3 regions of the Pseudoalteromonas sp. SCSIO 43095 genome follow, and region 1 is predicted to be linked to each of the others. Evidence: predicted binding sites of a transcription regulator. Region 1 holds the regulator's gene; each other region holds the start of a gene.
What was found. Region 1 encodes sigma-54, which starts transcription at its own class of promoters, with help from an activator protein. Its sites were predicted from a motif close to GTTGGCACGNNNNTNGNNT; they were not measured.
Positions count from the first base shown of each region.

Region 1 (3,285 bases):
ATCAATACATCAAGTAGTTGTTTTTCTTTTTTTATGGCTAAATCAAGCGGCAAAGAATCAATAGATAAAGGGTGAAGACGACGCGTTTCTGAAAAGCGTTTTATTAATGTTTGATCGTCACTGTCTAAATAAAATACCGTTGGTTTAGTAAAACCAGGTAAATATTCAATGATTTCATTAAACTGCTGTTGCTCTTTAGGTAGGTTACGTACATCAACACTCACAGCAATTTTATTATAACTGTCGGAAACACTGCGCACTAATGATGGTAATAAATTAAGAGGAATATTGTCTACACAATAATAACCTAAGTCTTCCACAACGCGTAACGCCACAGATTTACCTGACCCTGAGCGACCGCTTATAATTATTAATTCCATTTACCACCTTTCTTTATTACTACGATTGACTGACGATAACCTGATACAGTTCGCTATCCGATTTGGCGGCGCGTAACTGTTTACAAAATTCTTTATCATTGAGCTTTTCTGCTATCGTGGCTAAGGTTTTTAAATGCTGCTTATTGTCACCATCAGGTACAATTAAGGCAACAAAAATGTCGACCGGTCGGTTATCTATCGCATCAAAATTAATAGCCGTTTCGCTCACTAATATAAGTGCAAGAGGCTCTTGTACACCACTCATACGACCATGTGGAATTGCAATTCCTCGACCTATACCTGTACTTCCAAGCTTTTCTCTTGCAGTTAATGCATTAAGAATATCTTGTTGTGTTAAATAGGGCAGTTTATTGTGAGCCAATTCACTGATAAATTCTAAAATTCTTTTTTTACTATTAAAAAGGACCGCAGCTTTACTGCAGTCCTGACAGATAAGTGAGCTTAGTTTCATAGTGTTAGTGTCGAGCAAGTTTCTCTTTGTGTTTAATTACTTGACGATCTAGCTTGTCAATGAGCGAGTCTATAGCGGCATACATATCTTGATGCTCAGTAGAAGCAAAAATCTCAGCGCCACTAACATGAACGGTTGCTTCAGCTTTTTGGTTTAGTTTTTCTACATCGAGAATAACGTGCACATTCGTTATGTGATCAGTGTGCCTCTGTAACTTCGAAAATTTGCTATTTACGTAGTCTCTAAGCGAGTCGGTAATATCTACATGACGACCAGTTAAATTCAGTTGCATAAACATTTTCCTCTTTGTTGTACGCCTTAAATCAAACTTTTACGTTGATTAGACGGGGGAATAGCTAGAGATTCGCGATATTTTGCTATAGTTCTCCTCGCTACTTTAATTCCTTGCTCTGCCAATATATCTGCAATTTTACTATCACTCAATGGTTTAGCTGAGTTTTCTGCAGCGATTAATTTTTTAATTAATGCTCGTATTGCTGTTGATGAGCATTCGCCACCATTTTCAGTACTTACATGGCTTGAAAAGAAATATTTAAGCTCAAAAATGCCACGTGGTGTGTGCATGTATTTTTGCGTAGTAACACGTGAAATAGTCGACTCGTGCATTTCCACCATTTCAGCCACATCGTTAAGTACCATAGGCTTCATCGCCTCAGGACCATGTTCAAAAAAGGCCTGTTGTTGCTGCACAATACAGTTAGTTACTTTAAGCAGCGTGTCGTTTCTACTTTCTAAGCTTTTTATAAACCATTTAGCCTCTTGTAAGTGCGAGCGAATAAACTGGCTATCACCACTTGATTTAACCGTACGCGACATAGCTGCATATTGGCTATTTACTCTGATCTTAGGCATGCTATCTGGGTTTAGTTCAACCACCCAACGGCCTTTTACTTTTTTAACCGACACGTCAGGAATAACGTACTCAGACTCTTCTCTGACAATAGTGTCTGCCGGTTTTGGGCTGAGCGTATGAATCAACGTCATGATTTCTTTAAGCTCATCTTCTTTAAGCTTTGTTTTTTTCATCAACGTGCGATAGTCACGCGCAGCCAGTAAATCAATATGATCGGTTAAGATCATTTTTGTTTCGTTTAAAAAAGGTGTGTCTTTATCAAATTGATTTAGCTGAATACACAAGCACTCTTGTAAACTACGCGCGGCTATTCCCACTGGATCAAATAGTTGAATACGCTTTAGTACCGCTTCTATTTCGTCAAGTTCAACTTCATCTTCGGCGTCGTTTTCTTGGTTAAAGCTTTCTAATATTTCTTCACAGCTAAGGGTTAGAATCCCTGAGTCGTCCACAGCTTCTACAATTGCAATAGCTATCGCTTCATCGGTAGGGCTAAACGGCGTCAGTTGAAGTTGCCACATTAAATACTCATGCAGCGTTTCAGTCGAAGAGCCTTGATAAATAGATTCATCTTCTGGCATTGGGCCCGATGAAGAGGCAGGCGCAGCACTCATATATTCATCCCAAGTAACATCCATAGCCATATCATCGCTAATGGTGTCTTTGGTCATTGCTTCGCCGCTATCTTGCTCATACTCGCTAGGTTTATCGTCAGCTGAGGCACTTAGCGTTAAGTCATCGTTATCGGCTTTTTGTTCGTTTTTACCTGCAGTGTCTTCGCTGTAATCGTGTTCTTCAACTTCAAGCAAGGGGTTGCTATCGAGCGCTTCTTGAATTTCTTGCTGGAGATCCAATGTACTGAGTTGCAATAAGCGAATTGCTTGTTGCAATTGTGGAGTCATTGTAAGTTGCTGGCCCATGCGCAGCTGTAATGATTGCCTCATGTATCTCTAACAATCCTTTTAAATTACGGTCTGTTGACCTTTACGATTAAAATTTGTTCAAACTAGGGGCGGTTTAATTGCGGCGCGAGGTTTGTAACCTAGTGGGCTAAGTCAAAACCGAGCAACAAAGAGTAAATCGTCCCTAGGCAGAACCCGAAGGGCAGCGCCTGTTTGGCATTGATGCTGCGTTATCGCCTATTTATGGGGAAATACCACACCACATAGGCTCTGCCTTGCCTAAATACCAAACAGACTGCTGCAAATTCAACCTTGATAGGTCAACAGACCTAAGTATGATTAATCTTAGCAGATGCTTAGTGGAATAACACACATATTAGAGCTTGAACTGCTCGCCCAAATAAACATCGCGTACTGTTTTATCGTTTAATACGTATTCAGGAGTGCCTGATGCAATTAACTCCCCATGAGAAACTATGTAGGCTTTTTCACAAACATCAAGTGTTTCGCGCACGTTATGATCTGTAATAAGGACGCCAATGCCACGGTTTTTAAGATGCTCTATAATCTTTTTAATATCTAATACTGAGATAGGATCAACCCCCGCAAAGGGTTCGTCTAAAAGGATAAATTTAGGGTTTGCTGCAAGCGCGCGAG
Region 1 covers NZ_CP087995.1:268,917-272,201, forward strand. The annotation lists gene rapZ (RNase adapter RapZ) at 1-380, opposite strand, end outside; gene ptsN (PTS IIA-like nitrogen regulatory protein PtsN) at 400-852, opposite strand; gene hpf (ribosome hibernation promoting factor) at 857-1,144, opposite strand; gene LOC50_RS01275 (RNA polymerase factor sigma-54) at 1,171-2,670, opposite strand; gene lptB (LPS export ABC transporter ATP-binding protein) at 3,005-3,285, opposite strand, start outside.

Region 2 (3,285 bases), 640 kb from region 1:
GGTTTTACAGGCATTGAGAGACGATTTTACCGTTGACTGCTCACTCCCCGAATACATGACTCCGCCTTTTTGAGTAAACGTCAATGCGTCCTGTACTTGCATATGGTAATGCTGTGCTTCATTTAAGTGTTTTACAAAGTCACGTTCGTGTTGTGTAGGGTTTACGCGTTGAACGTCGATGCGGCCTTGTTGAGTTATAAGGCCATTTGCGTTAATCACTTTGGGGTATATTGTGACCTGGAATCTATTGACTTCGTTATCATCAATATTATAAATAGCGTAAGGTTGATAGGATGGCTGCGGATTCACATCTCCAATACAAATAGCATCACCATTACTACAGCTGTCTTGTAAAGTAGGTATGTAGGTTTGCTGTTTTATAAAAGTAATTTGCTCGGCAGGACAGCTTGAAAATTGTGCCTTCCAGTAATTGCTACAAATAAGGCTATCACCTTGTGCTGAAACATATTTTGCTATTAGTAAAGTGGGTAGCAATAAAATTACGACTATCATTTTTTTCATCATATATAATTCCTTTTTTATTGATTCTTAAACAATATATCAGGGGGGGGACAAATGTAAATATATTGTTTAATTGTTGCTGAGTGATTATTCGTGCTTTATGGGAAGAGTTGCGAATGAGCAAATTGTTTCTACTTGGTTGTTAACACATCTAAGCTTATTGGGCACAGGCCATATCAAAGAATTGAGTCAGCGGTTGTCGCTAAGCAGTTCAAATTAAGTCGTCTAAGTGTAAGGTAAGTTTTGACATAAAATCTGAGCTTAGTCGATTGATGGCTGTAGGATCGAGAAAAGGGCCTTTCGGCCCTTAGTGTTGCAGCAAGTAACACATTCTTTTTATAAGCTAAAGTCGACAGCGTAGGCTACATAAGCTTTAACATCTGAGCCGTCCATGTCGTTATCAGATAGGCCAAAGGTAAAACCATCCTTAGAAACTGATACGCCATAATCAATGATATTGTCATCACCGATGAAATCGCCTGAGTAATGCCCTATGTGTAGCGCCATTTCAGTGCCATTGCTACCAACAGCGAAGCTGTAATCGGCGTTTAAATACAGTGAATCACCAAAATCAGTACCATCACCACTGGCAGCAGATGTTGCAAGTACGGCCGCACCAAATGTAAAACCTTGCACACTAATGCTACCGTAAACTTCTGAAAAATCAGCATCGGCACCTGATGCCGCATCTGGGTAAGCGTAATAAATATAACCTACGTCATAACTTACGTTTTCATTAATAGCGCCGCCAAAACCGGCGTATAAATCTAGTTCGTAGGTCATTTCATCGGCCCAAGACGCATTTGACGCCCACGTACCCGCATAAAATCCAGATTCATTAGCGTAATCAATACCGCCAGATACAGCTGCATCGCCCCCAGTTTGCTCTTGTCCGCGCCATAAGTAGTTAGAAGTAGCGGCTGCATTGGCTGTTACTTCGGCAAATGCAGTAGTTGATGTCATTCCTGTTAATGCCAATGCACTGATGAGTATTGTTTTTTGTAGTTTTAGCATGTTTCATTTCCCATTGTATGATTTTGCACGCCAAGGTTTTTTATTATAAACGACTACAACCTTTTGAACGGCGGCGTATTATTACGTTACTGCAGGGGGGAATTGCACTGTATGTGCCAGCTTCCATTTATTCAATAAAAAATAAATTTTATATTATAAAACAAGGTGTTGAAATTATGCGCAAAGACGCTTTGTGAAAAGTATGTAAGGAAAGAACACACTGCTGGTGCAAAAAAAAGCCTGGCTGCACCATTAGAGCGCTACCAGGCTATCTATATTAGGATCTATTGGCCTTTGAAAATTTAACCTTGAAAGGTCTACAGACCCTAACGTTAAGCTAGTTTATTAAAGCTAATTGCGTTTGATATACGTTTTATCCAAAAATGGTACGCATAAGTGTAATTGTTTCGTTTACACCACGGCCTTTTTGTACTTCGCTAATAATAGAATCACGCTTAGCACGAATATGCTCTGGGATGTCATCAGCAGCAAGTGCGCGGTCCACTAATATTTCAGCCGATTCTTTGCCGCGGCGTGGCGCTTTACTGCTGCTCGAAGTGCTACGTGTAGGTTTATTTAGTAGCTTAATGTAGTTAGAGTTATCTGCAGTATTCGTATCTGCATAATAAAAAAAGCAAGGTATTAGCGCTTTAATATCCACTAACTGAGTTTCTAGTTCATTACCTGCATTGGCCATTTTAAACCATGACATAGCGTGAATGCTTTGTACTACATCTTGCCAGTAACGCTCAAAGTCACGGTTATTTAATTTGGTGATACCAAGTGCGGAGCAAAGTGCATCTAAGCGACTGTTACTAATCGGTGTAAATACATCAGGGCGGCGCATTGCTAATAAACGGGTTGCAGGCGCTAGTGTTGGTTTTTCATCACTGCCATTAAATGCACTCAAGTAAGCAATTACAAATTGTTGGTAATTACTTTGCGCTACATCACCCTCAAGTGGGATATTGCTCAGGGCATCGTCAAATGCACCTGGCAAGTCAGCCAACATCTGGTGAAAGCCTTTAGCACTTTTTGTAGAGGCAAACCATTCTACATCAAAGTTATAAGTACTCGGGTCGAGTGACGCCATGTGCTTACCGCTAAAAGCGAGTAAGTCTTCAGGGATCATGTCTTTTAATGGTTGTTCACGTAGGCCTGAGATATAAGCAGTTAAACGTAATTGCTCATCAAGTGCCACCAGTTCTTTATGTTGTTCTACAAACATACTCACTACCGGCCAAGGTGCTACCCGTAATGTTTTTAGCTGTAAAAAGCTAATTGCTGAGGTTAGCTGGTCGTGCAGCTTTTTTAAAACTGGCAGTTGTTGTGGCTCTAGTAAGTCGTAATTTATGCGGTCTTTACTTGCACTTAGTAGCTCATAACACCAGCCTAAAAAATCCTCTGGGTGGTTTTCTACTTTCACGGCCATTAGGTTTAGGCTTAGTTCTGAAGCTTGCTTCAAGATGTTTTGGTAAATTTGACTTTCTTGTTCGCCTAGCGCCATTTTTGACGGTGAAATTAGCAGTTTTTTCATGCCTTGTAGAGTCTCCGAGTAGATACATTTTTTAGCTGCTTTATTTTAGCGCAAATACGCCAATAGCAACAGGGCCGTGCATAATACCTAACAATTCAAGGGATGCAATCATGATGCTTAATATAAGTACCATGATTGCCGAGGTTTAATCATGCTCTTGCAGCGTAAACAAGCTTTCAACAGAAGTATTAAAGTGCCTCGCTATTTTAAGC
Region 2 covers NZ_CP087995.1:2,678,513-2,681,797, reverse strand. The annotation lists gene LOC50_RS12655 (hypothetical protein) at 1-525, opposite strand, end outside; gene LOC50_RS12650 (TorF family putative porin) at 859-1,536, opposite strand; gene LOC50_RS12645 (hypothetical protein) at 1,910-3,073, opposite strand; gene LOC50_RS12640 (helix-turn-helix transcriptional regulator) at 3,219-3,285, opposite strand, start outside.
Region 2: the regulator sigma-54 is predicted to act here: its motif matches at 1,639-1,657, upstream of LOC50_RS12650 (TorF family putative porin).

Region 3 (3,285 bases), 1.4 Mb from region 1:
CCTGCGCCAGGATGAACCACTAATCCCATTGGTTTGTTGATCACTAAAATATCATCGTCTTCATAAACGATGTTTAATTTGATATCTTGTGCTTCGTATTCACGAGGTGCTTCTATTGTTGTTTCAACAGCTACAACTTCACCACCGAGTAGTTTTTCACGCGGGGTGTTGAAAATTTCACCATCAACGGTGATTTTATCATCTAAAATCCACGTTTTTATCCGTGATCGTGAATAATCAGGGAACAATTGTGCTAATACTTGGTCTAGACGTTTACCACCTAAGTCTGTTGGGACCTCGGCTTGGAGAGATATTTGCTCTGACATTAGTAACTTTACCCAATTTACCAGTGCAAGCTTTGCTTGACTGGGTTAGAATCGCTTTTAATAAAAGCATAACATAATACGCATAGTTTACTCGGTTTTACCCACTTGGCCTAGCCGAAGACATCGAAGGTAACAAATAAAATGATAAATAAAATAGGGAAACGTGCATTCGCCATTGTTTTTTCAGTTTCAATGCTTAGTTTAGGGGCCTGCTCGTCTGCACCTGACCAAGAAGATATTCAACGCGTACCCAACAGATCGGCACAAGCACTATACGAAGATGCAAAACAAACGCTTGATTCTGGTTTATACGCTCGTGCAATTGAATTATTAACGGCAATTGACTCTCGCTATCCGTTTGGTCCGTTTTCAAAACAAGTCCAAATGGATTTAGTGTATGCACATTACCAATCAGGTAATACAGAGCAAGCACTTGCTACAATCGACCGTTTTATTCGCTTAAACCCAAACCACAAAGATTTAGATTACATGTACTACATGCGTGGCTTGGTTAATATTAAGGCGGATAAAAATGCTTTCCAAGAATACTTTGGTGTAGACAGAGCCGACAGAGATGCTAAACGCACCCGTGTTGCTTATACCGACTTATCAACTTTGGTTAAACGTTTTCCAGAAAGTGATTATGCGCCAGAAGCAAAACGTCGTTTAGTTTGGTTATTAAACCGCATGGCACGTTATGAGCTAAAAGTGGCAACTTACTATTACGAACGTGAAGCCTATTTAGCAGCCGCAAATCGCGGTAAATATGTGGTAGAGCACTACTCACAAAGTAGTTATCTTGATGCGGCACTCGCCATGATGGAAAAAAGTTACGAGAAGCTTGGCTTGACTGAACTAAGTCAGCATGCAGAGCAAACGCGTAAATTTAATAGCAGAAATAAATAACACGAAAAAGGCGCTAGTTATAAAATTAGCGCCTTTTTTTACGAGGTTTACTCGACTATATAGCCTCTTCATCCTCTTCTGCAGTACGAATTCGAACCACACGTTCTACGTCAGTGACAAATATTTTACCATCACCAATTTTGCCTGTTTGTGCTGTTTTAACAATAACATCAATAGCACGTTCTACGTCTTCATCACCGAGCACAATATCTAGTTTTACTTTAGGTAAAAAGTCAACCATGTACTCAGCACCACGGTATAGCTCTGTGTGGCCTTTTTGACGCCCAAACCCTTTTACTTCACTTACTGTCATACCCGTAATGCCTACATCAGATAATGCTTCACGCACATCATCGAGCTTAAACGGTTTAATGATTGCTTCTATTTTTTTCATAGTAATTACTTTTGAAAGCTTCAGTTGCCTCGATTTTAGACAATCATGAGGTTCATAGCAAACAAAGCGATTGAATTACGGTGATAAAACAATCTGTCATGCTATGATTATGCTAATAAAAATAGCTATACTAAAACATCACCGAGTTAATGAGATTTATATGAAAACTAAGCACCGTGGATTTACCCTATTAGAGTTAATGGTCACCGTGGCCATTGTTAGCATTATAGCCACTATTGCGTTGTGGAACAGTAGCGATATGCTGGAAGAAAACCGAGGTGAAAATTTTTTATTAGAACTTAAACGTAATATTAGCTTTGCACGCTCACAAGCAGCTAGTACCGATGAGATCGTAATTGTATGCGCTGCTCCAGGTACAAAAGTAAAAAGTAGTGATAAAACCCTAACTTGCTCAAGTAAATGGGATGTTGATCAAATAATTATTACCTTTATTGATGCTAATAATAATGGCCAATATAATAATGAAACAGATAGCTTGATCAGAGTCATGGAGGAAATTAGTCCTAATGATCGCGTTTCATTTACAGATACCCGTATACGATTTAATACCAGCGGACGTATAACTACAAATCCTGGGAACTTCATATTTTGTCCTAACGGCGAAAGCAAAAACCAAAAAGCGTTAACATTAACGCAATCAGGCACCGCTTTTTATTTAGGGGATACCACAGAGAGCTGTAGTTAAAGCCATTTCATACTTTGTCGTTTTTTTGATTGTTTACTAAACTAATATAATGAACTGTTCAATGAAAGGCTTCAGGGATGAAGTTAATTATAAGTGCTCACAAAAATGGTGGCGTTACATTATTAGAACTACTAGTAACCATTTCAGTCATAGCGATACTAAGCCAACTCTCTTTATGGTTTTTTCCTGATTTCTTGGCGCTCAATCGCGCAGATAACCAGATTAATCTATTACACAGAAACATCAATTATGCACGTCTTTATGCAATAGAAAATAATAGCTACGTCACTCTATGTGCCTTGAAAAATAATGAGTGTATAGAAGATGATTGGGACAATCAGGTGTCACTTTTTATTGATAACGACAAGTCAACCTCTTTGAATGATGACGAGCGCCTTATTAGTACCTTTGAACATACCCATCCCTCTGATAGCTTAGAGTATCCTCGGGATGCCATCACTTTTAGACCCGACGGCTCTTTAAACGGCTTTCAAAACGGTACTTTTATCTATTGCCCAAATAACGAAAAAGCAAGCCTTGAGGGGCTTGCTCTGTCAATAAGTCAAACTGGGCGAATACGAATAAAATCTACCAACAAATGCCAAAAATAGCTAATGTTATCTACCCCAGCAATAGTTGATGTCGGTATTGCCTTTACTACCCGTTGCTCCTTTTAAGCCAACGTCATTAATGGTTAATGACGTGCAATCAGCATCCCCTTTCACAGCACCAGCAATGGGTTTCGCAGTGATTGTAAACTCATTGCTATTAACCACATTAATTGATAGCTCAAAATGACCGTTTTCAGTTTTACTTTGAATACCTAAGTCGCTAAACGAAGTTGAATATGCTCGGTTATCCACAAAGTACTGCTCTTGTTTGTTAGCAGCGTCTAAAAGTGCAGATGCCGCTTCTGCGCGTGATGCCCTTTTTATATATTCACTGTAATTAGG
Region 3 covers NZ_CP087995.1:1,943,958-1,947,242, forward strand. The annotation lists gene rluD (23S rRNA pseudouridine(1911/1915/1917) synthase RluD) at 1-326, opposite strand, end outside; gene LOC50_RS09205 (outer membrane protein assembly factor BamD) at 468-1,232, shown strand; gene LOC50_RS09210 (P-II family nitrogen regulator) at 1,288-1,626, opposite strand; gene LOC50_RS09215 (GspH/FimT family pseudopilin) at 1,787-2,332, shown strand; gene LOC50_RS09220 (GspH/FimT family pseudopilin) at 2,410-2,943, shown strand; gene LOC50_RS09225 (type IV pilin protein) at 2,950-3,285, opposite strand, start outside.
Region 3: the regulator sigma-54 is predicted to act here: its motif matches at 1,725-1,743, upstream of LOC50_RS09210 (P-II family nitrogen regulator).